2 regions of the Symbiobacterium sp. genome follow, and region 1 is predicted to be linked to the other one. Evidence: predicted binding sites of a transcription regulator. Region 1 holds the regulator's gene; the other holds the start of a gene.
What was found. Region 1 encodes LexA, which represses DNA repair genes until DNA is damaged. Its sites were predicted from a motif close to CNAACANNTGTTNG; they were not measured.
Positions count from the first base shown of each region.

Region 1 (15,060 bases):
CCGCGGTGCGACGGCGAGGCGGTGCGCCGCATGGCCGGGGTGCTCACCGAGTCGGCGGGGCTTTATCCGAACCTCACCGGCCGGCAGAACCTGCAGTTCTTCGCCGACCTGTACGGGGTGGGTGAACCCGGGCGGGTCGACGCCCTGTTGGAGCAGTTCGGCCTGGCGGATGCGGGCGACCACAGGGTGGGCACCTACTCCACGGGCATGAGGAAGCGCCTGGGGCTTGCCAGGGCACTGCTGCACCGGCCCCGGGTGCTCTTCCTGGACGAGCCCACCAACGGCCTCGACCCGGAGGGCATCCGGATGGTCCTCGGCTACATCCGGGAGCTGAACGCGCGGGAAGGTACCACCGTGATGATCTGCTCCCACCTGCTCAGCCAGCTGGAGCAGGTCTGCCACCGCTACTTGTTCCTCCAGGGGGGCAGGGTGGTGGAGCACGGCACCCTCGCCGAGCTGGAGGCCCGGTACTTCCCCACCGTCACCCTCGAGGTGGAGACGGACCTCACGCTCGGGGAGAGTCACTACCACGGCATCCCGGCGCGGCAGGTCGGGCCGGGGCGCATCGCCTTCACCCTGCCCGGTCGGGGCGACGTGCCGCTCCTGCTGCGCCGCCTCGCCCAGGAAGCGGCCGTCTACAGTGCGGTGCCGGTGCACCGCGACCTGGAGGCGCTCTACTTCAAGATCAGGGAGGGTACGGCGCATGAATAGGAGGGCTGTGGTCGCCATCGCCCGGAAGGATGTCCGCGCCATCACCGCCAACCTGCAGGTGTGGCTGCCGATGCTGATCGTGCCGCTGCTCTTGGGGATTGGCCTCCCCCTGGGGCTGGTCCTGGCCTTCCGCTTCGGGGTGGACAAGCTATCGCCTGGGGACGCGGCGACCATGCTGCAGTGGGCGGAGAAGCTCCCGGCCGGCGAGCTGGGGGCCGTGCTCACATCCCTCACCGGGCTGGACCAGAAGCTGATCTACCTCACGGCCAACTACATGCTGGCCCCGTTCTTCCTGATGATCCCGCTGATGGCCGCCTCGGTCATCTCCGCCGACTCCTTCGCCGGGGAGAAGGAGCGGGGCACGCTGGAGGCGCTGCTCTTCGCCCCGGTGGACGTGCTGTCGCTGTTCGCAGGCAAGGTGCTGGCGGCGTTCGGGCCGGCGATGGCGCTGTCGCTGGGCACCTTCGGCCTCTGCGCCCTGGCGCTCAACGTGGCCGCGTGGCCGCTCTTCCACCGGATCTTCTTTCCGCAGCTCAACTGGCTGCCGCTGATGCTCCTGGTGAGCCCCGCCGTGGCCCTGATGGCCGTCCTGATCAACGTGTTTGTGAGCGCGCGGGTGGCCACCTTCCAGGCCGCCTACCAGATGGGCGGCATGGTGGTGCTGCCCGTGTTGCTCCTGGTGGTGGGGCAGGCGACCGGCGTGCTCGTGATGAGCGGCTTGGTGGTGACCCTGGTGGGACTGGTGGTGGCCGCCGTCGACCTCGTGCTGCTCTGGCAGGTGCTCCGCCACCTGAACCGGAACCAGCTCTTCGAGAGCCAGGTCCGCTGAAGACGGCTCAACTTCCCCAGACCGGCAGGTGATGGCCCATGGACGACCCCGAGCTCATCCGGCAGGCGCAGCGCGGCGACCAGGTCGCCCTCGCCCGCCTGCTGCAGCAGCACTACCTGCCGGTGAAGAAGTACCTCGTCACCATCACCTTTGACCGCAACCTCGCCGAGGACCTCACCCAGGAGACCATGATCCGGGCGATCGAGCGCATCGGCCAGTTCCAGGGGCGCGCCGCGTTCAGCACATGGCTTTGCAGCATCGCCACCCGCCAGTACCTGGACTGGCTCAGGCGGCAGAAGCGGGAGCGAAGGCTGACGGAGCGGGCGGCGGAGGAGGGTCTGCACGGGCGGCAGGAGCCGGCGCCCGAGGTGCAGAGCGTCGTGGCCGCACTGCAGGCCCTGCCCCGGGAGGTTGCGCTCTGCGTGGTGCTGAAGCACTACTACGGCTACACCTACGAGGAGATTGCCGAGTGGATGGACATCCCGGTGGGCACGGTGAAGTCGCGCATCTTCAACGCCGTGCGAGCCTTGCGAAAGGGGCTGGAGCAGGATGGGGCATGACGGCAATCAGGCGGAGGAGGCGTGGGAGAGGGCGCTGCGAGAGAGCCTCGACGGCCTCGCCGGGCCGGTGGACCGGGAGAGCCCGCCCGAGCTGGGTGCGCTCCTGCTGCTGGTCGGCGACGTGCAGCGGGCCCAGCGGCAGGCGCTGCAGCGGGACCTCCTGCGCTTCCTGGCTGCGGCGGCGCTGATCGTCGCCGCCGGGCTGTGGGCGCTGGCGCGGTTCCCGCTCTACTACCTCGCAGCCCAGGGAGCGATGGCCGTGGCGCTGGCGGCCGGGGCTGCGCTGTGGCAGGCGGATGGGAGGAGGACCCGTCATGAATGAGGCCGCACAGCTTCGCTGGTGGGCCTGGGTGCTGATCGCCCTCCTTCTGGGCACCCAGGGGGTCTGCCTCTTCCTGGACAGCCGCCGGCGGGGGGCGCGAGCCTGGTTCTGGGGCCTGCTGGGTCTGGTCCACTTCCCGATGTCGAGCCTGGTCTACTGGCTGCTGGTGGTTCGGCCGAAGCGGCGGTAGGGCGCCGTTCTGGGGCGGTCGGCCCGGGGGGATACTCCTCTCCTGGGCGCTGCCCTTTTCGCGCCGGGAGACAAAAGGTAGAATAGGCTCGGTGCGTCGTGATGACGAATATTGGAGGGTATGTTAGTTGAACATTTGGGAGCAACTCTTGCCCGACTGTCCGGCATCTATTGCGGCAGCGGCCTCCGCCGCCCTCGAGCGCGTCCGGCCCCTGTGGGCGCAGGTGGACGACCTGGTGCTGCGCAACCAGGCCCGGGTGCTGTCCGCCTTCCAGGAAGCAGGCGTCTCCGAGGTCCACTTCGCCGCCTCCACGGGTTACGGCTATAACGACATCGGCCGGGAGAAGCTGGACGAGGTCTTCGCCCGGGCGTTCGGCGCCGAGGCCGGACTGGTGCGCATCCAGTTCGCCTCGGGCACCCACACCATCGCCACGGGCCTGTTCGCCGTCCTGCGGCCGGGCGACCGGCTGATCGCCGCTGCGGGCGCCCCCTACGACACCCTGCGGCAGGTAATCCACGGCGCCCCCGGCTGCCTCACTGAGTGGGGCGTGCGCTACGAGGAAGTGCCCCTCAGGCCCGACCTCACCGTGGACCTGGAAGGGGTCGCACGGGCGGTCCGACGGCCCGACGCACGCTGCCTCCTGATCCAGCGCTCCCGGGGCTACTCGCTCCGGGCGCCCCTCACCGTGGCCGAGATCGGGGCGATCATCCGCGTGGCCAAGGAAGCCAACCCGGACGTGACGGTACTGGTGGACAACTGCTATGGCGAGTTCGTCGAGGCGCAGGAGCCGCCCCACGTGGGAGCGGACCTCACCTGTGGCTCGCTCATCAAGAACCCCGGCGGCGGCATCGCCCCCACCGGCGGTTACATCGTGGGCCGGGCCGACCTGGTGGAGCGGGCCGCGGCGCAGCTATTCGCTCCGGGCATCGGCCCCGAGGTCGGGGCCAACGCGGGGGCCAACCGGCTGCTCTTCCAGGGGCTCTTCCTCGCCCCGCACGTGACGGGCGAGGCCCTGCGGGGCGCGCAGTTCACGGCAGCCTTCTTCGCCCACCTGGGCTTTGCCGTGCGGCCCGCCTTCGACGAGCCCCGTTCCGACCTGGTGCAGGCGGTGGAGCTCGGCTCGCCCGAGGGGCTGGAGGCCTTCTGCCAGGCAGTGCAGAAGGCCAGCCCGGTGGACGCCCACGTGCGGCCCGAGCCGTGGGCCATGCCCGGCTACAGCGACCCGGTGATCATGGCGGCCGGCACCTTCGTGCAGGGATCGTCCATCGAACTCTCCGCCGACGGGCCGATGCGGCCGCCATACGTCGCCTACTTCCAGGGCGGGCTGACGCGCGAGCACGTGATGCTTGCGGCCCTGCGCGCTGCGAACGAACTGGCTGCCGCGGGCGTCCTTAAGGTGTAGGCACCTGGTGCGCCTTGCGGAAGGAGTGGTCGGGTGGGCTTTCAGTGGATCGCCTTCTTCATCGCACTGGCGGTGATGCTGGTCGGGATCGCGGGCACGCTCATCCCTGCCCTCCCCGGGCTGCCCCTGATCTTCCTGGCCATGCTGGTCTACGGGGTGGTGGAGGGGTTCCAGGCGATGACCCCGGGCTTTCTGATCGTGGCCCTGGCGGTGGTGGTGGCCACGCAGGTGGCCGAGCACTACGCACGGGCGTGGGGGGCCAGGCGCTTCGGCTCGGGCCGGGCCGGCGCCTGGGGTGCCGTGATCGGGTCGCTGGTGGGCCTCTTCTTCATGCCCCTGGGCCTCGTGCTGGGGCCCTTCCTCGGCGCCGCCCTGTTCGAACTGGCAGCCGGCCGCTCGGGCCGGGAGGCGTTGCGGGCCGGCGTGGGCGGCCTCGTGGGAGTGCTGGGCTCGGTGGTCGTCAACCTGGTGGTGGCACTTGGGCTGACGGGGGCCTTCGTCTTCAAAGTACTCGTGTAGCGCAGGGGGCGACCCGCACGGCCCGGGTCTGCGGCCGTGCTGCGGGAGCCGCCCCGGGGCAGGCACCCATCCGAACAGACCGAGAGGCAAAAACAGGGCCCGGGTGGAAGCCGACGCTCCCACCGGGCCGATTTGCTTCCCACTCCGTAGAGCCATTCCGGCGCGTTAGTCCATCCGCCGAACCAGGCCGACCACCTTGCCGAGCACCTGACAGTCGGGCACGATGATCGGGTCCATGAACCGATTCTCGGGCTGCAGCCGGATGTGGTCCTGCTCCTTGAAGAAGCGCTTGACCGTGGCCTCGTCTTCGATCAGCGCAACGACGATATCGCCGTTGTTGGCGTGCTGCTGGCGCTTGACCAGCACCAGATCGCCGTCCAGAATGCCTGCCTCCACCATGGAGTCGCCCTGAACCGTCAGGAAGAAGAGCTCCGACTCGTCTGCCCGCACGAAATCGGCCGGCAGCGGGAAGTGTTCTTCAATGTTCTCCTGGGCCAGGATGGGCTGCCCGGCCGTGACGCGGCCCACCACGGGGACCGCGATGGTGCGGCGAAGCTGGGTGGTGCTCCCGTCCAGCACCTCGATCGCCCGGGGCTTCGTGGGATCGCGGCGGATATAGCCCTTCTCCTCCAGCCGGGTCATGTGCCCGTGGACGGTGGAACTGGAGCTGAGACCCAGGGCCTCGCCAATCTCCCTTACCGACGGCGGATAGCCCTTGGTGCGAATCTCATCCTTGATGAACTGCAGGATCTGGCGCTGTCGCTCCGTCAAGGCTTCCGGCATGCAGCGACACCTCCTGAACCGGGGCCGGGACCGCGGATTCACATGCATGGCCCCGCCCTGTCGTTCCGGCACACGGTCCGGTTGGCTAGATTGTACCACATGGCGGGCCGTCTGCAAACACCTGTTCGAAAAAATGCGCGCAAGGGGTTGACCAGAACATCCATTCGTGATACGCTGTATGCGAACACAGGTTCCGGGACTACCGGCGATCTGTTCGGGTGAGGGAGGGTTCTCCATGGCTGCGATTGCCCTGCAACCCCGGTATCGGAGGGTGCGGCGGCGCACTCCGAAGGCCGTGCGCCGGGCGCGGACGCTGGCGGTGCTGTTCACGCTCACGCTGGCCGCTGCCGTACTGCTGTTCCCCCGGCTCGTCCACACGGGCGCGCATGAACCGCCGGCAGGCGTCCACTACACCGTGGTTCAGGGAGACACGCTGTGGGGTATCGCCACCGCCTACGCAGGCGACCGCGATGTTCGGGAAGTGGTCTACCTGATCCGGCGGCTGAACGGCCTGCCGTCGGCCGAGATCCACCCGGGACAGGTCCTGTTCGTTCCCACTGAACCGGCCGGGCGCTGAAGGGGGAAGGCGAATGGCAGTGGTGGTGCAGAGCTTCGAAGGGAAGCTGCCCCTTGAGCTGTACGAACGGTTGCTCCGGTTGCGCCGGCGCCATGCGCAGGTGCTGCGCGCAGCGGCGGCGGGCGACTTCCGCGACGAGGAAGGGCTCCGGAACCTCAGCCGACAGGTGGGGCGATTGCTGGCGGAGGCGGCCCGCACCCCCGTGGAGGAACGGGGCGGCTTGCCCATGCTGGAGATCTCCCTGGCCGTGGACCGGCTCTTTCCCGAACTGCGGGCCTGGAACCAGCTGTACGCACGGCACTACCGCTCGGAGCGTCGGGCTGCCGGCTGGTAGGGCGCAAAGGAATGCGAATCGGGTCTACACCTGAGGGTGTAGACCTTTCCATATTCACCCGCTCAGCCGGAGACGGGATTGACCGGAGTGCCGAATTCTTTGTTATAATGAACCGAGCCTGCAAGTTTACGTGAGTCTATCACTATCCAGCCAGGTCCTGCAGGTGCAAGAGGACCGGAACGGGGACGGGGGGATGCACCGTGGTCTGTCCCGAGTGCGGCACGGCGCTCGTGCAGGGCGGGCGGTACTGCCACCACTGCGGGTGGGACACGCGCTTCACGGCGGCCGCGCACAAGAATGCGGCGGTCGGGCGGCTGCCCGCGTGGAAGCGCTGGGTTTCCGGCCTCTCCCTGGGCCTGATGGCCGCTGCGCTGCTGCTCGTGTTGCTGGTCCCGCGGACCGGGGCCGACACGGTGCCCCAGGTGGGCATGCCCGCACCGGATTTCGAGGCCGTCTCCCTGGACGGCGAGGCGGTGCGGCTCTCCGACCTGGCGGGGCAGCCCGTCGTGATCAACTTCTGGGCCACCTGGTGCCCGCCGTGCCGCAAGGAGATGCCCGACTTCCAGGCGGTCTATGACAAGTACAAGGCGCAGGGCCTGCAGTTCTACGCGGTGAACGTCGGCGAGTCGCGGGTGGCCGTGCGGGATTTCGCCGAGAGGCTGGGGATCGACCTCCCCATCCTGATCGACACCGACGAGAGCGCCCAGCGCGCCTACCGCATCGTGCCCATTCCCGCGACGTTCTTTATCGACCGCGAGGGCGTCATCCGCGGGGTATACCAGTATCAGATGTCGCTGATCCAAATCGAAGCGGAAGTCGCACGCCTGATGGCCCGCTGACGGGAGTCGATGCCCATGGCTTCGCCGAACCTGCTGGTCGTCTTTGGCGCCGGCGTGCTCTCCTTCATCTCGCCGTGCGTCCTGCCGATCTACCCTTCGTTCCTCAGCTACCTCACGGGCGTCTCGGTGGATGAACTGGCCGCCGGCACCCGCGCCGTGCGGGCCCGGGTGCTGAAGCACAGCCTGGCCTTCTTTGCCGGGTTTTCGGTGATCTACGTGGCGCTGGGGCTCACCGCCAGCGCCCTGGGTTCCTTCTTCTACAGCAGCCGCTCCTGGCTGCCGGTGGTGGGAGGCATCTTCATCGTCCTCATGGGCCTCACGCTGATGGGCGTGCTGCGCGTGCCGTTCCTGATGCGGGACACGCGGCGGCAACTGGTCAGCCGCCCTGAAGGGTACCTCGGCTCGGCGCTGGTGGGCCTCACCTTCGCGGCCGGCTGGACGCCCTGCATCGGCCCGATCCTGGGGGCGGTGCTGGCGCTGGCCGCGACCCACCCGGGGTACGGCGGGCTGCTGCTCCTGGCCTACTCGGTGGGCTTCGCCCTGCCGTTCGTGGCGATGGCCTATGCTCTGGGTTCCGTGCGCCGGCTGGCCCGGTACTCGCTGCTCATCGAGCGCGCGGGCGGCGCCGTCATGGTGCTGATGGGGGTTCTGCTGGCCACCGGGGGCATGGAACGGCTCTCGGCCTGGCTGATCGAGGTCACCGGCTTCACGGGCTTCTAGACCGTTGTTCCAAGTGGGGGGGAGGGCGGAGGTCCTCCCGGGCAATCGAGGGGGAGTGTTGCACTGGCCGCTGTCACTGCGACCCACTGTCCTGCCTGCCTGAAGCCAGTGCCGGAGGGGGCGCATTTCTGTCCTCACTGCAGACTGGCTCTGGGGGACCGGGAACCCGTGCGGCCGCCCGCTGGGCCCAACCAGTGGACGCTGCTTCTGGACCGCACGTGGGAGTTTTTCGCCTCCACGAAGGTGGCCGCCTGGATCATCGTGGCCCTCGCCGCTGCGGCGGCGCTGGGTTCACTGATCGAGCAGGAAGGAACCTACCCGGACTGGCGTCCGCCTGAGCTCTACTACCCCGCGCGCTACGGCGAGTTCTGGGGCAGCCTCTTCCTGCGGCTGGGGCTGACCCACACCTTCACGTCGGTGTGGTTCGTGGCCCTCGTCCTGATGCTGGTCGTGAGCCTCGTCATCTGCTCGCTGCACCGGCTCGTGCCCCTGCACCGGATGCTCACCCGGCCGCAGGTGTGGAAGCTGCCCCACTTCTTGCGCAAGCAGCAGGTGGTGCTGGAGACGCCCCACGCCCTGGCAGAGGTGGAGGCGAGGCTCAGGAAGGCCGGCTACCGCATCTACCGGGACCGGGAATGCCTGTACGCCGAGAAGGGGCGCCTGGGCCGGTACGGCCCCTACGTCCTGCACATCGGCCTGTTGGTGATCTGCTTCGCCGCCTTCGCCAACGCGCTGCCCGGGTGGAACAAGGCGGAAGACGTGTGGATTCCGGACGGGCAGACGGTGAAGGTGCCCGGCACGAACTTCGCCATCACCAACCACAAGTTCACCATCGAGTTCTACGAGAACGGAACGCCGTCCCGTTACGCCACTGACGCCTCCATCATCGCCGACGGGCAGGAGGTCCTCAGGCAGACGATCGAGGTCAACCACCCGCTCGCCTACGACGGCTGGGAAATCTACCAGGTCTCGTGGCGGGAGGAGCCGGGGGTCGCCCACCTGCGGCTCGTCCACGAAGAGACCGGCCAGGTGGTGGCCACCGTTCCCCTCGACCTGCGGGACCCGCAGCCCGAGTACCCCATCGAGGGCACGAACCTGAAGCTGGCGGTGCGCACGTACCTGCACGACTTTACGGTTGACCCGGTCACCCAGGAGCCTGCCAACGCCTCGTACGAAGTGCGCAACCCGGTGCTCATCGCCGAGGTGGTCACGGCGGACACGGGGCACGTGCTCGGCCGGATGGGCCTCTCCATCGCAGGCAACATCGGCGTGGTCAACTTTGGCCCGTACTACCTGGACGTGGAGCGGGTGGACATCCGCCGGTACACGGCGCTGAGAATCCAACAGGACAGAACGGTGCCATACATGTACGCCGGCCTGGCCATCGTGTTCATCGGCATGATCATGTCGTTCTTCATCTATCACTGGCAGGTCTGGGTACGTGCCGAGGAGGGTGGGGTCCTCATTGGGGCTCGTGCACACAAGAATCGCTTTGCCCTGAAGCGCGAGCTGCGGCGCCTGTTCGGTACATCCCGTGGGGAGGGGATGGAGCGGTATGACACTGCCTAACGAGTTCCTGATCGAGGTGGCTCAGTGGCTCCTGTTCGGCGCGTTTGCGGCGTACCTCCTGGCGTTCGTCCTCTACGGTGCTGGCACGATCGGCCGGCAACTCTCCAGGGGAACGAAGTTCCAGCACACCGCAGGCTGGGGTACGGTCGCCAACGTGGTGGGCGTAACCCTGCACGGCCTGGCCATCCTGGCCCGCTGGCAGGGGTCCGGCTTCTGGCCCACCTCCAACATGTACGAGTTCATCGGCTTCATGGCGTTCTCCAGCATGGTGGCCTATCTCGTTCTGCACCGCATCTACCGCATGTACGTGGTGGGTGCCCTCGCCACGCCGGTGACCCTGTTTCTGCTGGCCTACTCCTATGTCTTTCCGCGCGAGGTCACGCCGCTGATCCCGGCGCTCAACACGATCTGGCTGCCGCTGCACGTCAGCCTGGCGGCGCTGGGTGAGGGCTTCTTCGCCGTAGCGTTCGTCGCCGCCCTGCTCTACCTTCTGCGGCTCAGGGGCATTGAACTGGCGCAGGCCCGGGCGGCGGAACAGGCAGCCGCCACCGCGGAGACCACGGCCGCGGGCGGGGGCGCCGCACCGGGGATGATTGCGGCCGGCGGTGCGGTCGGGGTGGCGGCTGTGCCCCTGTCTGCACAGCAGGCCAAACACAAGTGGGAAGAGGTCCTGGGCGTTCGCCTGCTGGAGGGCGTCTTCTACCTCATCCTGGTGATGGTCGCGTTCTTCCTGCTGGCGGCGGTGTTCCGCCTCCTGGGGGCGGAGTGGCAGTTCGTGGGCGCCACTTACCATCTGCCGCCCATCATCGGGCCGGTTGGGGCCGAGGTGGGGGAGAAGGGCACGTTCTGGGGCATTCCGCTGCCTCTGGTCGTGGTCTCCGGCATGTGGAAAGGGAAACATCTGAACACCCTGCTGTACGCACTGGTCGGGGGCAGCCTGCTCTACGCGGCGGTGCGCCTCTTCATCACCCGCGGGCGCATCGGCGACGCCCTGGCCCTGCGGGTGAGCGGAGACCTGGAGCTCCTGGATGAAATCAGCTACCGGGCCGTGGCCATCGGCTACCCGATTTTCACCCTGGGCGGCCTGATCTTCGCCATGATCTGGGCGAAGCAGGCCTGGACCCGGTACTGGGGCTGGGACCCGAAGGAGACCTGGGCTTTCATCGCCTGGTGCGTCTACTCCGCCTACCTGCACTTCCGCATCACGTGGGGATGGGAGGGGCGCTGGTCCGCGTGGCTGGCCGTGCTGGGTTTCGGCGTCGTCCTGTTCACCCTGGTGGGGGTGAACCTCCTGATCGTGGGCCTGCATTCGTACGCCGGCGTCTAGCCGCCAGCCGCGAGACGCGCCGGCCCGACCCGCCTGTGGGGCAGGCTCGTCGCCTCTTGACCCCGCGGCCACGCCGGGGCACAGGCGCCAGCTCAGCCTCCCGCCAGCCGGACTCAGGCTCGCGGGAGGCGGCCCCGTCGGACCGCGGGAAGGCCGGTGAGACGATCACGCGACGAGCGTGACCCGCCGGCGCTGCACCGGCGCCCGCCGCCACGCCGTCTGGAGTTCCGCGTCGCTGCCGTAGGGCCGGTCCGGCACGCGGCGCACCGCCCACGTCAGCTCGATGCGCGGGTCGCGGAAGGGCCAGGGCTGTACCTGGAACGTAGCCTCGCCCGCACCCACGAGGTAGAGGTCGACCTCATCGCCTCCTGGCCGGAGCGGCACCCGACAGAGCAGTTCGCGGCGCACGTCTCCGGGACTCAGCATGCAGCTGTAGAGCGAAAGCGTGTCCCAGAGCTGAAACCAGCGGTAGTGCGTCCAGAGCACCCGGGGGTCGGGCTGAAGGCTGCGGAGCAGTTCGGCCTGCAGTTCATCCTGCTCGGCCAGGAAGCGGTCGACCGCCGCGCGAGAGGCGGGATCGACTGGGCGCTGGGGGATGTGCGGCAGGTGGCCGTACCGGTTCCGGTAGAGGCCCGTGCTGTGCAGGGAGGTGAGGAGGCCGGCGTACGGATGGGCCGCCCGCGCCCGCTGCACCGTGCGGGAGTGGGCCGCCACGTGCACGTCCTGGGGGATGTCGAGGAAGGAATATGGGCGCTGCGTCTGCGGGTTGACCCGCGGCGCCGCGTCGACCTCCGCCCAGCCTCCGTCGTGCAGTTCCGCCGCCAGGCGCACGGCGTCCGCCGGCTCCACCGGGGCAAACGGACCGCCCCAGTGATCCACCAGCTCGGCCGCAAGGCGCGCGTGTTCCACCTGCGTCGTGAGACAGAGTTGACCATCTTCGCGTTGGATCACCATCTCGCATACCTCCCTTTCCAGGTGCAAAGACTAGCGCCGACGCGTGGCAGCAAGCCGCAGCCAACTGCGACGGAGGTCGGGGAAGGGACAACCCTCTCCTTTTGGTTGACGGTCGGCGGTTCGAGGAGGATGCGGGCATGACGGTACACGGAGACCTGGAACGGGCGATCGCCATGGCGCAGGCGGCAAAGGGCAACTACCTGCTCTTCGCGTCCCAGTCGGAGGACGAGAAGGCCCACCAGGTGTTCAAGCAGATGGCCGAGGACATGGAGCGACATGTGATGATCCTCGAGTCGCGCCTCAAGTACTTGAGCCAGTACAACTCCCTGGTGGGTCAGGCGCGCCGGCAGCAGGGCGGGGCGCAGGAGGGCCAGGGACAGCAGGGCTCTGGCCAGCACCCGGGCCAAGGCGGCGGAAACTGGCAGAGTGGCGCAGGGGGCGGCCAGGCTGGGTGGCTGCACCAGGGGCAGGGGCAGGCGGCCGGACAGGACGGCGGCCTGGGCGGAGGTGCCGTCCAGCAGGCCAACAGCCCAGGCGGCGACGGGCAGGCCGCAGGCCGGGATGGCCAGGGTGGCTGGCCGCAGCACAGCCAGGGGCAGAACCCCGGCCAGAACGGTGGGTACGGCGGCGTCGACGGTCAGGGGAGCGGCCCGGGCGGTCAGGGCAACGGGCAGCAGCAAGAACAGGGGCAGTGCGGCCCGGGATGGGCCCAGCAGGGCCAGCCGCAAGGTCAGCAGCAGGGGCAGCCGTGATCGGAGCGTCGCACCGGAATCAAGCCCTTCCTGCAGGCGAGCATGCAGGCAGACCACCCGCCTGGGCGGAGGGGTCGGTGTGCGGATCGGCAGGAGCGCCGGTCTTGCAGGAGCACCCGAGTTCCAGGGCGAATTCTGCCGAGCGTTGGCCACACGCTTGCGCAGAAAGGATCGATGGTGCCCTTGCAGACATCCGAGTACGATCGGCAGCCGGCTGGGCGGAACGGAGCGCCGGAGCAGGGGCGCGCGGCAGAGCTGGCCGGCCGCCTGCTGGACTGGTACAGGACCCACGGCCGTGACCTGCCGTGGCGCCGCACCCGGGACCCGTACCACATCTGGGTCTCCGAGGTGATGCTGCAGCAAACCCGTGTGGAAACGGTTATCCCCTATTTCGAACGGTGGATCGCCCAGTTCCCCACGCCTGAGGCGCTGGCGTCGGCACCGCAGGAGCAGGTGCTGAAGGCCTGGGAGGGGCTGGGCTATTATGTGCGCGCCCGCAACCTGCAGGAGGCCGTGCAAGAGGTGGTGGCCCGCTACGGCGGGGCGGTACCCGACGACCCTGACGCCCTTGCCAGGCTGAAGGGGGTGGGGCCCTATACCGCCGGGGCCATCCTCTCCATCGCCTTCAACCGCCCGGTGCCGGCGGTGGACGGCAACGTCCTGCGGGTGATCGCCCGCCTCTACAACATCGCCGCCGACATCTCGCTGCCCTCGACCCGGCGGGTAATCACGGAACTGGTTCAGGAGATGATGCCCGAGGGGCAGGCCGGCGACTTCAACCAGGCCCTGATGGACCTCGGGGCCACCATCTGCACCCCGAAGAGCCCGAAGTGCCTGCTCTGCCCGCTCCGGGAGGGCTGCGAGGGCTGGAAAGCCGGCAGGGTGGGCGAACTGCCGGTAAAGGGCAAGGCCCGCGCCCCCCGGCCCGTGGAGCGGGTGGCGGCCGTGGTGGAGCACCAGGGCCGCCTGCTGATGGTGCGCCGGCCGCCCGGCGGACTGCTGGGCGGGCTGTGGGAACTGCCGGGAGACGACGTCCCCGCCGGTGCCGACGCAGAGGAGACTCTCCGCGCCATTTTCTGGAACCGATTCGGGGTAGAAGTGGTGGTGGGGGAGCACCTGACGGACGTCACCCACGTGTTCTCCCATGTGGCGTGGCATGTCCGGTGCTACCGGGCGGGGCTCGCGCCCGGTCACGAGATCCGGGAGTCAGCGGACGTCCGATGGGCGTCGCGCAGCGAGGTGGACGGCTTCCCGATGCCCACCGTGCAGCGCAAGGTACTGGCGGCGCTGCATGAAGGCCCGACCTCCCGGCGTAGGAATGATTAGTCCGGACACGAGTCCCGCCGAAACCGGGGGTGTGTGGCTTGAGCGACGAGATGGAGCGGCTCTTGGCTGACGCGCTGCGGTCGGACCGGCCGGTGCTGATCGACCCGTCGGAAGACGAGCTCAGGGCGGCGGCGGAACGCCTGCGGCAGGAGGGAAAGCTGACCTGCACACGTTGTCGGAAGGCGATTCTGGAGGAGGGGTTCATCACCCGCCGCATCAACTTCGGGCCGCGGCTCCAGGTGGTGGTACACCTGCACCCGGGCTGCGACGACGGCTCCCTGACGGACCCGCAGGAGGAACCGGTGGAGCGTGTGCGGGGCGACCGCGGCTGAGCAGCGGCGCCTGCACAGACAGGCCGGCTGCCCCCGCCTGGCGGAGGTGGCCGGCCTGCGGTCTCCCTGGCTCATCCGCGGCCACAAGGCGCGCCGCGGTGCCGTTTGCCGGAGCTGCCGGTCGTAGCCGACTGTAAACGGGCAGGCTCTCCTGTACCGTGTCAAAGCGATGAGGCCAACAGGATGTAAGCCTTGGATTGCTCCGGTGAACTCCACCCGGCCGCAAACTCTGCCGCCGACATCGCCGTTCCAGTCTGTAAGAACGTCGGTTGCGCCAAGCGTATAACGCCGGTCTGGACGCCGGGAGAGTGGGAGGAACCGCCCAACCCGGAGCCCGGCCGTCACAGAGATAACGTCCGATAATATATGTTATGTGAAGTAGCCAAGAGGGGGGCGTGCGCGGGGCCGACTGGTGCGGACGGCGGCCGACCCGGTCAGGCTCCCGTACAGGCAACCCCGCCGGTCGTACCATGAGCGACCCGTCCTGTTGTGCAGGCCACCGGAACCGGCGCGACGCACCCTGGCCAGCCGCGTCTGCACCGCCTACTCGTCAACTTCAAAGTGCCTCTGCGCCGTTAGAGGTAATCCCAGGTACGTGTACCGGATGGTCACGCGCCCCACGGAGGATATACCGCTCCCGTCAAAGGAATAGCGTGCGATCAGTCCATAGCTTTCTGCACTGCTGAATGTCCGTGAGTACGGAGAGCTGTCCGTTCGCCTGCTCTCCCGTTCGGGCGGTACGACCAGATCCGCCACGGGCACGAGGATGTAGCTGTTCTCATCGTACGGGTTATCTTGAACGCTGCCTGTCACCAGGTGCCCCGTATAGCTCATGGCCCCGACCACCCAGATCGGTTTGGCGGCGGCTTCTGGATCCCAGTCGATCTGGACTTCCCACGGAGGCGCCCCAAGGCCCTGTGCAGCCGGGACTTCACCGTGCCCACGGGCAGGTCCAGCCGCAGGGCGATCTCCTCCAGGCGCAGGTCGGCCAAGTACCGCAGCACCACTACCTGC
Region 1 covers NZ_JBFNEH010000007.1:39,764-54,823, forward strand. Annotated here, with positions in the region: gene AB2385_RS03700 (ABC transporter ATP-binding protein) at 1-711, shown strand, start outside; gene AB2385_RS03705 (ABC transporter permease) at 704-1,540, shown strand; gene sigY (RNA polymerase sigma factor SigY) at 1,579-2,100, shown strand; gene AB2385_RS03715 (DUF5345 family protein) at 2,090-2,422, shown strand; gene AB2385_RS03720 (sigmaY antisigma factor component) at 2,415-2,612, shown strand; gene AB2385_RS03725 (aminotransferase class I/II-fold pyridoxal phosphate-dependent enzyme) at 2,740-4,014, shown strand; gene AB2385_RS03730 (DUF456 domain-containing protein) at 4,048-4,533, shown strand; gene lexA (transcriptional repressor LexA) at 4,699-5,316, opposite strand; gene AB2385_RS03740 (LysM peptidoglycan-binding domain-containing protein) at 5,552-5,893, shown strand; gene AB2385_RS03745 (hypothetical protein) at 5,907-6,227, shown strand; gene AB2385_RS03750 (redoxin domain-containing protein) at 6,428-7,066, shown strand; gene AB2385_RS03755 (cytochrome c biogenesis CcdA family protein) at 7,082-7,786, shown strand; gene AB2385_RS03760 (cytochrome c biogenesis protein ResB) at 7,955-9,355, shown strand; gene ccsA (cytochrome c biogenesis protein CcsA) at 9,342-10,682, shown strand; gene AB2385_RS03770 (DUF3891 family protein) at 10,848-11,636, opposite strand; gene AB2385_RS03775 (DUF1657 domain-containing protein) at 11,774-12,388, shown strand; gene mutY (A/G-specific adenine glycosylase) at 12,572-13,714, shown strand; gene AB2385_RS03785 (hypothetical protein) at 13,753-14,046, shown strand; gene AB2385_RS03790 (RNA polymerase sigma factor) at 14,877-15,060, opposite strand, start outside.

Region 2 (15,060 bases), on a different contig from region 1:
CAGCAACCCGGAGTTCACGCTGCAGGAGGAGTCGGTGGAGGACGCCCTGGCGGCCGTGCGCCTGCTCGCGGCGGACGAGCGCATCGCCCGTGACCAGATCTACGTGCTCGGCCACTCGCTGGGCGGCCTCGCCCTTCCCCGCATTTTCGCCCAGGACGAGGAGGGTCTGATCCGCGGCGGCATCGCCATGGCGGCGCCCAACAGCATGCTCGACACTCTGTGGGCCCAGAACCGCATCCTGGTGGAGTCGGGACAGCTGCCGCCCGAGCAGCTTGAGTTCATCAAGCCGCAGCTCGACATGCTGCGCGACCCCGCCTTCGATCCCGACAACCCGCCCGAAGGCTACGCCCTCGGCACCCCGCACTACTGGCACGACCTGGTGCCCAAGGCGTCTGAACTGCTCCGGGAGCAGCAGCAGCCGATCCTGTTCCTGCAGGGCGCCCGGGACTTCCAGGTGCCGGTCTCGGAGTTCGAGAGCCTTCAGGCCGACCTCGCCGGGCGGACGAACCTCACCTTCCAGCTGTTCCCGAAGCTGAACCACCTCTTTACCGAGGGCGAAGGCGAGATGAGCACGATGGCCGAGTACATGGTGGCCGCCAACGTGCCCGAGTACGTGGTGCAGGCCATCGCGGACTGGATTCACTCCCAGCCCGAGTGACCGTGCCAGAGAACATGAGAGGGGACCGAATCTGGTCCCCTCTCCATCATTTACACGTCAACATGGAAACCACTGCACCTCCTGGCCCGTCCAAGGTTACAGGTTACATAAACCTGTCCAGGAGGGCACCTCTTGATGAAGCGATTGACCTGGCTCTTGACGCCACTGCTGGTGGCCGCGCTGGCGGCGCCCGCCGCCGCCAACCCGGGCCCTGGTTCCGTCGCGCCCTACGTCAGCGCGCACCAGCAGGTGACGCCCGTCGCACAGGGGCTGACGGTAACGTCGTTTCAGCGTCTTTATCCTCATGGCTGGGTGAACGGCTGGCTGCTCATGGCCGACCTCTCCGAGCCCACGCTTCGGTCCGACGTGCTCACCGCACCCGCACTGACCGAGCGGGAGCCGCTCTCGGCGATGGCCGCCCGCGCCGGGGCCGTCGCCGCCGTCAACGGCGACTTCTTCGCCATGGCCGGAACGGGCATCGCACTGGGAACGGTGGTGCAGAACGGCCAGTACCTGCAATCGCCTCTGCCCAACTGGCCCAACGGCGTCCTGGTGGGGAAGGACCGCATCGGCCGCCTGGCCTCTGTGGTGCTGGAGGGAACCGTGACCACACCCGATGGTTCCTATCCGCTGGCAGTCGTCAACACCCCGGTGGTGCCCGAGGGCGCCATCGGCATCTTCACCTCGCTCTGGACAATCGACCGGCCCTGGGCCATGGGCGATGCCGCCGTCGGGTGTGAAGTGGTGGTGCGCCAGGGCCGGGTGGTCTCCATCAGTCCGAAGGTGAGCGGTGATCCTGTGCCCGCGGACGGCTTCATCCTGGTCGGTACCGGCGACATGGCCGCCCCGCTGGCGCGGCTCAACGTGGGCGACCCGGTTTCGGTGAGCTATCGCGCTGTCCCCGACGTGTGGTGGGCCCTGGGCGGTCAGAACGTGCTCGTGGACGACGGCAGCGTTGTGGACGGCCTGGATGGCACCTCCCGCCGCCCCCGCACGGCCATCGGCTTCTCGAAGGACGGCAGCCGGATGTACCTGCTGGCGATTGACGGTGACTTGTCCCTCAGCCGGGGGCTCTCGCTCCGGGAAGTGGCGGAGCTGATGCGGGAGTTCGGCGCCCACTCGGCCCTGGAGCTGGACGGCGGCGGCTCGACCACCATGGTCGCCCGCCTGCCCGGAACCAGCGGCCTTACGGTGATCAACCGCCCGGCCGACGGGGCCGAGCGTCGCATTCCCAACGGCGTCGGCCTCTTCGCCGAGCCCGGATCAGGCGTGGCGCACTGGCTGCAGGTGGAGGGGGAGCCGCGCGTGTTCCCCGGGCTATCCCGCACGCTGACGGTGACGGCCCTGGACGAGCAGTACGAGGCCGCGCCGGTGGAGACGCCGGCCTGGTCCCTGGCGGGGCCGGGCACCATCACGGCGGACGGCCGCTACACGGCGGCAGGCGCGGACGGCGCACCGGTGCCGGCGGGCGCCTCGGCGGTGGTCACCGTCGAAGCGGAGGGACTCACGGCCGAGGCCCGCATCAGGGTGCTGGGGCGGCTGGCCGGCCTCACGACCTCCGCCGCCGGCGGGCTGCGCCTCACGGCCGCAGAGGGAGCCTTCTTCACGGTGATCGGCCATGACGCAGACGGCTACCGGGCCACAATCGACCCCGACGACCTGGAGATTTCCTACGATTCCTCCCTGGTACGCGTGGAACGGGAGGGCGACGGCCTGCGGGCCTTCCCCGTAGCCCCCGGAACGGGCCTGATCCGGGTGGCGGTGCAGGGCCGTGAAACCTTCATTCCCTTCGTCTCCGGACACGCCACGACCGTGCTCAGCGCCCTCAGCGATCCCGCACTCTGGGAGTTCGCCCGTTACCCTGACGAGGTGGGCGGCGCCGTCGCACCGGGCGACATCCCTGCCAACGGCAACGGCGTGAACGGGGCCGACGAAGGTGGCCATGCGAACGGGGCGGCCGGGACCGGCGGTGCGGGCGGGCCCGCAGGCGCCGCCATGGCCCTGCAGTATCACTTCGGGCCGGCCTCCAGCAACCGGGCGGCGTACCTGCAGGCGGCGGCACCGGTGGTGCTGCCCGGGCAGCCAGATCGGTTCGGGCTCTGGGTGAAGGGCGACGGCCAGGGGGCCTGGCTCCGGGCGGTGCTGAAGGACGCCGCCGGCGGCAGCTACACGGTTGACCTGGCCCGGAAGGTGGACTGGACCGGCTGGCGTTATGTGGAGGCCCGAATTCCGGACGGGGTCGCCTATCCGGTCAGCCTCTACCGGGTCTACCCGGTGGAGACCGACACGACGCGGATCTACTCCAGCGTGCTGCAGTTTGCCGACCTGACGGTGAGTGAGGCCCTGGCGATGCCGGAGGTACCGGAGCCCGCGGAGGCGCCCGACGTGATCCTCGCGCCAGGGAATGCGGCCGGCGAGGGCAGCTGGTCCTTCGCCGTGCTGGGGCAGACGCCGGAGGTGGAGCCGCAGCCGGTCGTCGCCACGGCGCTGGCGGCCGACCCTGCCTTCTTCCTGGTCAACGCCGGCCTCGGGGAGGTGGTGCGGCAGGCGCTGACCGACCTCGGCCGCAGTGATGTGCCGGTCTATGAGATGGTGCCTCCGGCCCGCTACTTCGACGCCGGCGGCGTGCGCTTCATCCTGCTGGGCACCGAGCAGGGCGGGCTCAGAGCCACCGAGTTCGGCCAACTGCCCGGCCTGCAGACGCTTCTGTCGCTGACGGCGCGAGATCAGGCGATCCGGCAGGTCGTGGTGGTCGGCGGCGAGGCGCCCCCGGCCTGGGCCGACGGGCGCGAGGCCGAACTCGTGCAGCGCTGGCTGACGGAGTTCGAGGAGGAGTCAGGCAAGGCTGCGGCCTACCTGAGTGCCGGCGGCGCGTTCCCGGATGTGCATCGCCTGGAGGGCATCCCTTACATCGAGGTCGGCAGCCCGATGGTCCCGCGGATCTTCAAGATCGATCCGACGCCCGGCCGCGTGTGGATCCGGCTGGAGCGCTGAGCGGGCTGTGGGGCCACACCGGAACGTGCGGAGGCCGGGGGCTTACCCCCCGGCCTCCCTGACGTTGTCAACTAGTAGAGCGAACCCCGGCTGACCGGGGCAGACTCCAGGAGGTGGGTCATGCGCACGAAGCGTACCGGCGGCCGCTTGCCCCCGGCGGCGGTCTTCCCGGGTGCGGGCGTGGGCCGGCCCATGCGGCGGGCGAACTCGGCGGCGTCCAGGTCGCCGCGCCGGCCGTTGCACTCCTCACAGGCGCAGATACAGTTGTCCATGGTGGTGAGACCGCCCTTGGACCAGGGGATCACATGGTCCAACGTAAAGCCGGGCCGGCCGCACCAGTAGCACGTGTAGCGGTCGCGGGCCAGCACCTTCAGCCGGATGTGCCGGTAGGCGAACGGATCAAAGCGGAGCCGGATGCGGGCGCGGCCGACCCAACGGGCCCGGCCCAGCCTGACCTCCCGTTCGGCGACCTCGCGCCTGCAGGGGGTGAGGGTACGCCCCCGGACGTCGATGACCTCGATCAGATCGGTGGGATTCTTGCCTTCACGGGGCACGGAACTCTCGCCCCCTTTCCTGGTGTGGCGGACGGGCTGATGGCGAATCTTTTCCATCCGCACGTTAACTAAATTATTATAGCACACCAGCGAACGTGGGAACGTGTTGCAAACAAATGTTCGTCATGGTATCATTTCCTCGTCGCAGAGGCGACACTGGATGTGGTACCATCTACTATTGATTGATCCACCGGTGGGGGGCGTTGGGCTGTGGCCAAGGACCGTCTGGTGATCAGGGGTGCGCGCCAGCACAACCTGAAGAACATCACCCTGGAGATTCCCCGGGACAAGCTGGTGGTCTTCACCGGCGTCTCCGGGTCGGGCAAGTCGTCCCTCGCGTTCGATACCATTTACGCCGAGGGTCAGCGGCGGTACGTGGAATCGCTCTCCGCTTACGCCCGGCAGTTCCTGGGGCAGATGGACAAGCCCGATGTGGAGTCCATCGAAGGGCTCTCGCCTGCGATCTCCATCGACCAGAAGACCACCTCGCGCAACCCGCGCTCCACCGTGGGCACCGTCACCGAGATCTACGACTACCTGCGGCTCCTCTATGCCCGCATCGGCCGGCCCCACTGTCCCAGGTGCGGCCGGCCCATCACGCGGCAGACGGTGGATCAGATGGTCGACACGCTCCTGCGCCTGCCCGAGCGCACCCGTATCCAGGTGCTGGCGCCGCTGGTGCGGGGCCGCAAGGGTGAGCACGTGCGGGTGTTTGAGGACATCCGCCGCGGCGGCTACGTGCGCATGCGGGTCGACGGCGAGATCATGGACGTGACCGATCAGCCGCCCGCCCTCGACAAGAACCGGAAGCACACCATCGAGGTGGTGGTGGACCGGCTGGTGGTCCGGCCGGACATCGGGCGGCGGCTCGCCGACTCGCTGGAGATCGCGCTCAAACTGGCCGGCGGCATCGTCACCGTCGACGTGGTGGGCGGCGAGGAGATGCTCTTCAGCGAGAACTTCGCCTGCCCCGACTGCGGCGTCTCCATCGACGAGCCGCAGCCGCGCAATTTCTCCTTCAACTCGCCCTTCGGCGCCTGCCCGGCCTGCACCGGCCTGGGTTTCAACACCGAGTTCGATCCGGACCTTGTCCTCGACCCCAGCCTGTCGCTGGACGAGGGCGCCCTGATCCCGTGGGCCAACTCCTCGCAGCAGTACTTCCACAACATGCTGGACGCGCTCTGCCGCCAGCTGGGCATCCGCAAGGACGTGCCGCTGAACCAGCAGGACCCCAAGTTCATCGACATCCTCCTCTACGGCTGGCCCGACGGCAAGGTGCGCTTCCAGTACGAGAACATGTTCGGCCAGCGCAAATGGTACGAGGTTCCCTACGAGGGGGCCATCAAGCAGCTGGAGCGGATGTACCGCGAGACCTCCAGCGACGCCATCCGCGACCACCTGGCCGAGTTCATGACCACCCGGCCCTGCCCCGCCTGCAAGGGTGCCCGGCTGAAGCCGGAGTCGCTGGCCGTGAAGGTGGGTGGCCTCTCCATCGCCGAGCTGACCGATCTGGACGTGGTCCAGATCCGGCAGTTCCTTTCCCGGCTTGAGCTCACCGAGAAGGAGCGGGCCATTGCCCGCCAGATCCTGAAGGAGATCGACGCCCGCCTCGGCTTTCTGATCAACGTGGGCCTCGACTACCTGACGCTGAGCCGGTCGGCCGGTTCCCTTTCGGGCGGTGAGGCGCAGCGCATCCGCCTGGCCACGCAGATCGGCTCGCACCTGGTGGGGGTGCTCTACATCCTGGATGAGCCGTCCATCGGGCTGCACCAGCGTGACAACGCCCGGCTGATCGAGACCCTGCAGCAGCTCAGGGACCTGGGCAACACGCTGATCGTGGTGGAGCACGACGAGGACACGATCCGGGCGGCCGACTGGGTCGTCGACATCGGCCCGGGGGCCGGACAGTCCGGCGGCCGCGTGGTGGCGGCAGGCCCGGTGGAGACGATCATGGCCACGCCGGAATCGCTCACCGGCGCCTACCTCTCGGGGCGCAAGCAGATCCCGATTCCGGAGCGGCGGCGCAAGCCCAACGGCAAGTGGCTGGTGCTGAAGGGCGCCCGGGAGCACAACCTGAAGAACATCACCTTCCGGGTGCCCCTGGGCACGTTCACCGTGGTGACCGGCGTCTCGGGCTCCGGCAAGTCCACGCTGGTGAACGAGATCCTGTACCGGCGTCTGGCCGCCGACCTGAACGGGGCCCGCACGCGCCCGGGTGCCCATGACGGCATCGAGGGCCTGGAGTACCTGGACAAGGTGATCGACATCGATCAGTCGCCGATCGGCCGCACGCCCCGTTCCAACCCGGCCACCTATACGGGTGTCTTCGACCTCATCCGGGAGCTGATGGCGCAGACCCCCGAGGCGAAGATGCGGGGCTACAAGCCGGGCCGCTTCTCCTTCAACGTGCGGGGCGGCCGCTGCGAGGCCTGCAAGGGCGACGGCATCATCAAGATCGAAATGCACTTCCTGCCCGACGTCTACGTGCCGTGCGAGGTCTGCAAGGGCGCGCGCTACAACCGCGAGACGCTCGAGGTGCACTACAAGGGCAAGAACATCGCCGAAATCCTCGACATGACCGTGGACGAGGCGGTGGAGTTCTTCCGCCCCCTGCCGCGCATCTACAAGAAGATGCAGACCCTCCAGGACGTGGGCCTCGGCTATATCAAGCTCGGACAGCCGGCCACCACCCTCTCCGGCGGCGAGGCCCAGCGGGTGAAGCTGGCCACGGAGCTCTCGCGCCGGGCGACGGGCCGCACGATCTACATCCTGGATGAGCCGACCACCGGCCTGCACACGGCCGACGTGCACCGGCTGCTGGACGTGCTGCAGCGGCTGGTCGACGCCGGGAACACGGTGCTGGTGATCGAGCACAACCTCGACGTGATCAAGCAGGCCGACTGGATTGTCGACCTCGGGCCCGAGGGCGGCGACCGGGGCGGTCAGATCGTCGCCGAGGGCACACCGGAAGAGGTGTGTGAGAACCCCAACAGCTACACCGGCATCTTCCTGAAACGGCACATGGAGCGGCAGCGCGCCCTGGCGGCGCTGGAGGCGGCGGCGGGGACCGACTGACCGGCAGGGAGCGCCGATCCCCTTCTCGAAGTCTTCCACACAGCCCGTGCGAGAAGGCCAGACAGGGGAGGAGACCGGTGACGAAACCGATCAGGTGTCCTTATTGTGGGACGGAGGTCTCTCCTTCCGCTAACTACTGTGATTCCTGCGGCACGCCTCTCAGGGCGGCCGCCGCGCCCGCGCCTGCCCGCCGGCGGGGGCGCCCTGGTGGCGGGGTGGCCGTCTGGGTCGTCGTGGTGGTCCTGCTCACGTTCTTCAGCTCCGGCGTGCTGGGCGGGTTCCGCCTCCACGCGGGCCGCTGGCCCTGGAACGCCGCCGAGCCGGCTCTCGCGAACCCCGAACCGGCCGAGCCGCCCGAAACGGTCGGGGGCGATGAGACCAACGGGGAAGACGGGCCGGAGACGGTTCCGGAGCAGTTGCTGCGCGCCATCGTCTCCATCCAAGTGCGGGGTGAGCAGGGGAGCCGGGTCGGTACCGGCTTCATCATTGATACCGGCGGCCACATTGTCACCAGCGCCCACGTGATGGAGGGGCACCGCGGCTGCGTGACCCTCATTGACGACAACGGCACGACCCACCAGGGCATGGTGGTGGGGACCGACAGCAACCGCGACGTTGCGGTCATCTACGCGCCCACGCTGGTCCGCTGGCCCGGCGTGCTCACCCTCTCGTCGCAGCCGCTGTCGGCAGGCGATTCCGTGTATGCCTGGGGCAATCCCGAGCGGAGCCCGCACCAGGCGTTGGTGCCGGCCGAGGTCAGCCAGACAGGCGTCTCCCGCCGGATCGACGGCCGGTACTACGCCGGCCTGATGGAGGTGCGCGGGGCGAGCGTGCTTCACGGCGCCAGCGGCGGACCGCTGATCCTGCGCGAGACCGGTGAGGTGGTGGGTATCGTCACCGCCGGAGCCGACAACGCCATCGCCTATGCCGTGCCCATCGCCGGAGAGGTGGGCCGGCTGATTGCCGATTGGGTGGAGAAGCCGGTGGCCTTTGCATGCAGCGCAACACCGGCCACGGCGCAGACGCCGGTGGTGCTGGCCACGGTGACGCCGCTCTCCGGCACGCACGGCGTGTGGGGCAGCGACCTGGCCAGCGGGGCCGAACTGGCCCTGCGGGACCTGGAGGCCGAGTTGCAGAAGGTTGGCTATCAGGTGTCTCTGGTCCGCTACGACGACCAGGGACGGCCCGAGGTCGCGGCCGAGCACGCCCGGCGGCTGGCGTACGATCAGGAGGTCATCGGCGTCATCGGCAGCTTCACCAGTTCCGTTACCGCCAGCCTGGCGGAGGGGTTGCGGGACAGCCGGCTCGTGCTCATCGTGCCCATCGCCGGGTCGGAGGACCTCCTGCAGCAGGGGTGGCCGCACGTGAACCGGCTGGTGCCCAACGGGGCACGCCTGGCGGCGGCTGCCGCCGCCTTTGCGAACGGCAGCCTCGGTGCTGAGTCCGTCCTGCTGCTGCTGGACGGCAGCCAGGAGGCTGCAGCGCGGGCAGCCGCCTTTGAGACCGCGGCCGAGATCATGGCCCTCCCCGTGGCCGGGCGAATCGTGCTGCCGTCCGAGATCAACGCCGCGTCCCTGGCCGCGGCGGTCCGGGCGTATGCTCCCGGCGCCATCTTCTACGCCGGCAACAGCCAGTCCGGCTACCAGGCGGCCGTTGCCCTTCGGCGGCAGGGGGTCACGGTGCCCATCATCGGCGGGGCCGAGCTGTACAACCCGGCGTTTGAGGAGACGGAGGGCCGCGGCTGGAGCGAGATCTACTTCACCCACTACACCCGGGGGACCGACGGCCGGTTCCTGCGCCATTACGAGGCGATTTTGGGCAAGCCCACCCGCGGCTACGGCATGTTCGGGTACGACGCGGCGCGGGTCATCCTGGAAGCGCTGATTCGCTACGGCGAGGAGCACCCCGGCGAGGTGCCGGACCGGGCCGAGTTCGCGGAGCTGGTGCGGTCGACGCGGGGGCTGAAGGGCTGGTCGACGACCATCAGCTTTGATCCGCAGACGGGCGAGAACCGGGCGGCCCAGGTGTACGTGTTCGAGTGGGTCGACGGGCATTACGAACTGCAGCGCTAGTGCAGAGGACGGAGCGCACCGCGCGCAAGGCCGCGCGGTGCGCTCGCGTTCTTTAGTGCAGCACCGATGATCTTTACCACAGGGGTGAAGGAAGGAGAACGCGCCTCGCGTGGAGAAGACTGAGAAAACTCTTTTCGAACTGAGGTCTTTCAGTCTAAGAAAGTGTTGTGGTATAGTAAGTTATATTTGTAGGTGGGGGGGCGAAGGCCATCGCTGAGTTGGAGCCCGTGCGCGACGTGGAGTCGGAGTTGATCGCGCGCTGCCAAGCGGGGGACCAGTCGGCTCTGGAAGAGATGTTCCTGGTCTACCGCGACGATGTCTTTCGCTTCGCTTACCTGGTCGTACGGGACGCAACCCTGGCTCAGGACGTGGTGCAGGAGACCTTCCTGAAGGTCTTCCGCTCCATCAACAAGTTCGAGTTCCGATCCAGCTTCAAGTCCTGGCTTTACCGGGTGGCGGTGAACGAGGCCATCACGCTCCTGCGCCGCCGCAGGATCCGGGAAGAGCTGGACCCGATGCCCGGTGCGATCCAGGAGCACCAGCGCGGCCGCCTCGAGCGTGCGTGGCAGCCCGAGGAGGCGGTGCTCGACAGCGAGGAGCGGCGTCTGCTACACGTGGCCATCGGCCGCCTGGATCCCGTCCACCGCTCCGTGGTGGTGCTCAAGTATTTCCACGAATTCTCTGACAGCGAGATTGCTGCCATCATCGGCTGCCCCCCGGGCACGGTAAAGTCTCGCCTGCACCGGGCGCGTGAGCTCTTGCGCAATCACATGGCGCGCCAGCTCGGCCGGCCGGATCTGGTTGCCCTGTCGTACCACCGGCTTTCGGCCCACACCCCGCTGGTGCCCTGCGAGGAGTGAGCGCATGCGCGTCGATGGACGGATGATTCGGGAGGTACTGCGAGCCGAGGCGGAGCGAGTTTCTCCTCCGCCCGACCTGTGGGAGCGAATCAGCCGGGAACTGGAGCGCGACCGGAACCGACAGGGCGCCCGGATGCAGCGCGCGACCGCGGCGTTCCGGCAGCTGCTGGCGGTGGGCGTGGCTGCGGGACTCTGCTGGTTCCTTGCCGTGCCGGCCAGGCCGGCACTGGAGCCTGTGGTCCTCGCACCCGGTCACTGGGTGGGCGCCTTCCTGCCCGGTCAGGCAGACCGGGGCGGCCTGGGGGCGGGCGACCTGCGCTGGTCGTCTGCCGAGATCACGCTGTTGCGCTGAGGAAACGATTTCAGAACGGCTCGCCCCGCACCGGCGGGGCGTTTCTGTCGCTTCGGGTGCTACACTAGAGAGGGGGAGGTGAAGGCACGTGGACCTCGAGGAGCAGATCAGACTGCTGCCGGAGCGACCGGGGTGCTACCTCTACAAGGATGCCTCCGGCCGCATCATCTATGTCGGCAAGGCGCGCAACCTGCGGAACCGGGTCCGCCAGTATTTCCAGTCCTCCCGCAACCTCACCGCCAAGGTGCTGGCGATGGTAAGCCAGATTGCGGAAATCGAGCACATCGTCACCGACACGGAAACCGAGGCGCTGGTGCTCGAGTCTAATTTAATTAAGAAACATAAGCCCAAGTATAATATCCGCCTGCGGGATGACAAGCATTACCCTTACCTGCGTCTCACGCTCACCGAGCAGTGGCCGCGGCTGGTGGTCTCCCGCACGATGAAGAAGGACGGCTCCCGCTACTTCGGTCCGTACACCAACAGCCAGGCCATGTGGGACACGATGAAGCTCGCCCGCAGGCTCTTCCCGCTGCGCACCTGCAACGATCCGTCCCGACATCCGCGGGGATGCCTGCAGTACCACATCGGCCGCTGCCTCGGGCCCTGCCTGCCGGACTTCAATCAGCACGAGGCCTACGCGGAGGCGGTGCGGGACCTCCAGGCCTTCCTGGAAGGCCGCACGCAGGAGGTGGTGGCGCGCATCCGGGCTCGCATGGAGCAGGCGGCCGAGAACCTGGAGTTCGAGCGGGCGGCCGAACTGCGCGACCAGCTGCGGGCCATCGAGAAGGTCACGGAGAAACAGAAAATCATCAGCCACGAGATGGACGACCTGGACGCCATCGCCTATGCCCGGCTGTACGACGAGGCCGGTGTGCAGGTCTTCTTCGTCCGCCAGGGCAAGCTGGTGGGCCGCGACCAGTTCATCATGACCGGGGCCGACGAGATGAGCGGCGGCGAGATCCTGGCCGCGTTCATCCAGCAGCATTACGCCCAGACGGACTTCGTGCCCAGGGAGATCCTCGTGAGCGAAGACGTGCCCGACGCCGACATGCTGGCCGAGTGGCTCTCCGCCAAGCGCGGCGGCCGGGTGGTGCTGCGCCGCCCGCTCAGGGGCGAAAAGCGCGGGCTGGTGGAGATGGTGGCCCAGAACGCTCAGGAGGCCATGGCGGAGCGCAAGCAGCAACGCGAGCTGGAGCTGGCCGCCACCGAGGGCGCGCTGATGGAGCTGCAGCAGGCCCTGGGCCTGCCGCGACTGCCTCGCCGCATCGAATGCTTCGACATCTCCCACGTGCAGGGTTCTGAAGTGGTGGCCTCCATGGTCGTCTTTGAGGACGGCAAGCCCAAGAAGGAAGACTACCGGCGTTTCAAGATGAAGGTGGACCAGAACAACGACTTCGCCAACATGGCGGAGGCTGTCGGGCGCCGCTTCCGGCGGGGCCTGGCCGAGCGGGCCGCCCAGGTGGAGGGCCGGGTGAAGGACCTGGCGGAGAACCAGGTGGCCGAGGGGGGCGCCGATTACGGGGGCAAGTTTGCGGTGTTCCCGGACCTCCTGATCATCGACGGCGGCAAGGGCCAGCTTTCGTACGCCCGGGCCGTGATGCGGGAGCTGGGGGTGGAGCATATCCCGACGTTCGGCCTCGCCAAGGAGGAGGAACTCCTCTGCGCCGAAGACCGGCCGGGCTGGATCGAACTGCCCCGCGGGTCCCAGGGGCTCTTCCTGCTCCAGCGGGTGCGCGACGAGGCCCACCGCTTCGCCATCACCTATCACCGCAAGCTGCACCGCAAGGCGGCCAGCCACAGCCGGCTGGACGACGTGCCGGGCATCGGCCCGAAGCGCAAGAAGGCCCTGCTGCAGCACTTCGGCTCGCTGAAGGCCATCCGGGCCGCCTCGATTGAAGAGTTGGCGGCGGTTCCCGGCCTGAACCGGGAGCTGGCCGAGCGCGTAAAGGAGGCGCTGGGCGGCGCGACCCAGTAAGGATTGTCCCTTAGTTTATTGCTATTTGGAAAGGATCATGTACGTATGAACAAGCGTTGGATCGCATCTGTGCTTTGCACTGTTCTGCTCCTGGGCGGCTGCGGCGGTGCCGTCACGAACCCGCAGCCCGGCCCCGGGTCCTCAGACCAGCCACCGGCGAGCGGTTCCGCCGACTCCGGCGACCCGAACGAGTCCGGCGACCCGTCCGGCCACACAACGGAACCCACCGAGCCAGCCGGGTCCGGCGATGTGTCGGATCCCGCAGGCGGGCCGGCTGATTCCGAGCCCCCAGCCCCCACCGGTCCGGAGGTGACCTGGAAGCCGAGCGGGATCGGCTACCCGCTGGTACCCAGCGACCCGTCGGTAGACAAGAAGGTCGCCATGCTCACCTTCGACGATGGCCCTTCGAACTACACGCCCCAGGTGCTGGACGGGCTGAAGGCGGCCGGCGTGAAGGCGGTGTTCTTTATTACCGGCTACGGGGCCGAGCAGCACCCGGATCTGGTGAAGCGCATCCACGAGGAGGGGCACGTGCTGGGGATCCATACGATGACCCATCCGAACATGACGGAGCTGAGCCGCGAGGAGCAGATCGCCGAGATTCAGCCCCTGATCGACCTCATCACCGAGGTGACCGGCGAGCCGCCCAAGTACTTCCGCCCTCCCTTCGGGGCTTACGATGACGAGCTCCTGGCCACGCTGGACGAGCTGGGGCTGGAGGCGATCAACTGGAGCAACGGCTCCCTGGACTGGGACGGGGTCGTGGACGGGTACAAAGATCCAAACCTCGTGGTGGAAGCCGTGCTGGACCAACTGCATCCGGGCTCGGTCATCCTGGCCCATGACACGATGAAGCACACCGCCGAGGCGGTGCCGCTCATCATCGACGCCCTGCGGGCGGAGGGATACGAGTTCGTGGTGCTGCCATAGCGAACAGAGAGCGGGGAGCGCGGCTCCCCGCTCTTCACGCGCATCCGGGGCACCACCGGAGCCGGGCGTCAGCGGTCAGTGCCGCCCAGCCGCGCCGCAGCCCAGACGCGTCTCAGGGTGTGCGCGATGTTAAGGTGCAACCTGCGAAATATGAAACTGGTGCTTTGAAAACATTAAAGGCACCTGTTGACAGCTGCCCCTCCGCGCGCGTATTATCAACGTGAAAGCACGTCTTTAAAGATCTTAAGGGGTGGCCTTAACCAATGAGGAAGGGCACCCCGGAGAGGCGAGGTGAACGGGTTTGCAGACCTGGCGAATGCCCAGTCGGTGCCCCGTGTGCAACGGCGACCTGATCGTGACGCAGCTGCAGTGCAGCCACTGCGACACCCGGCTGGAGGGTCGGTTTTCTGCGACGCGCTTTGCCCGGCTGACGGAGGAGCAGCTGGAGTTCGTGGCCACCTTCCTCAAGTGCCGCGGGAACATCAAGGAGGTCGAGCGCGCGCTCTCCATGTCGTACCCCACCGTGCGCGCGCGGCTGGACGCGGTGCTGGAGGCGCTCGGGTTCCGGGTGGACCGCACCTCCGTCGAGGAGGAAACCCGCGCCAAGCAGGAGCGCCGGAGGGAGCTCCTGGAGCGGCTGAACCGCGGGGAGATCACCGCCGAGGAGGCGCTGGCCGAGTTGAGGAGCCTCTAGGGGGTGGCAGCTGTGAACGAAGAACGACAGCTGGTGCTGCAGATGCTGGCCGAAGGCAAGATCACCGTGGCCGAGGCAGAGGCGCTGCTGGACGCCCTGGCGGAGCCCGCGGCGGTGGGTTCCTCCGGCGAGCCGGCCTCGTCCGCGGCCGCACCGACCCCGCGGGGGTACGGCCCCGCTCAGCTGGTGCGGCGCGTCCTGCGGGAGGTGGATGAGGCGCTGGACCGGGCGCTGCGTGTGATGGAGCGGCGTCTGGCGGAACAGGAGCAGCGGGAGCCCTACCGCCAGATCCGCGCCCTGGCCGGGTGGCTGGAGCGGAAGTCGGCGGTGCAGACCGAGACGTTGAGGAGGGTGGATGGATGTCTCAGGACGAACGGCTGATGATTCTGCAGATGGTGGCCGACAAGAAGATCACCCCCAGCGAGGGCGTCGCACTCCTGCAGGCCCTCGAGGGAGACGAGGAGCCTTCCGGCGGGACGTCCGCGCCGCCGCGCACTGGCCAGCGCAGCGGCCAGTCCGGCGGCCTGGGCTCCAGCCTCACGAATCTGATCGAGGAGACGGTGGAACGGGTCGCCGGGGTGCTCAGCGAGCTTAAGGGCCAGCAGTACCAGTTCCCCACCGAGATCACCGGCGTGTTCACGGTCGACGAGGTGCCGCTGCGCATCTTCTCCGGCAACGGCCCCGTGGAACTGCGGAGCTGGGACGAGCCCGGCTACAAGGCCCAGATCGTCTCCAAGACCCGTGCGTCCAATCAGGCCGAGGCCCAGCGGCAGGCGCAGGAGGCCTGCCGGGTGACGGCCACCGAGACCGGCTTCCAGCTGGAGACAGACCGGGGCTTCGCGAACGCCCTGTCTGACGTTGAGGTACACCTGACGCTCTTCCTGCCCAGGGAC
Region 2 covers NZ_JBFNEH010000028.1:19,022-34,081, reverse strand. Annotated here, with positions in the region: gene AB2385_RS10210 (alpha/beta fold hydrolase) at 1-658, shown strand, start outside; gene AB2385_RS10205 (phosphodiester glycosidase family protein) at 794-3,652, shown strand; gene AB2385_RS10200 (HNH endonuclease) at 3,724-4,206, opposite strand; gene uvrA (excinuclease ABC subunit UvrA) at 4,417-7,281, shown strand; partial or broken gene AB2385_RS10190 (zinc-ribbon domain-containing protein) at 7,359-7,436, shown strand; gene AB2385_RS10185 (ABC transporter substrate-binding protein) at 7,497-9,353, shown strand; gene AB2385_RS10180 (RNA polymerase sigma factor) at 9,581-10,213, shown strand; gene AB2385_RS10175 (hypothetical protein) at 10,218-10,565, shown strand; gene uvrC (excinuclease ABC subunit UvrC) at 10,654-12,543, shown strand; gene AB2385_RS10165 (polysaccharide deacetylase family protein) at 12,589-13,473, shown strand; gene AB2385_RS10160 (DUF2089 domain-containing protein) at 13,775-14,167, shown strand; gene AB2385_RS10155 (hypothetical protein) at 14,180-14,548, shown strand; gene AB2385_RS10150 (DUF4097 domain-containing protein) at 14,527-15,060, shown strand, end outside.
Region 2: the regulator LexA is predicted to act here: its motif matches at 4,316-4,329, upstream of uvrA (excinuclease ABC subunit UvrA).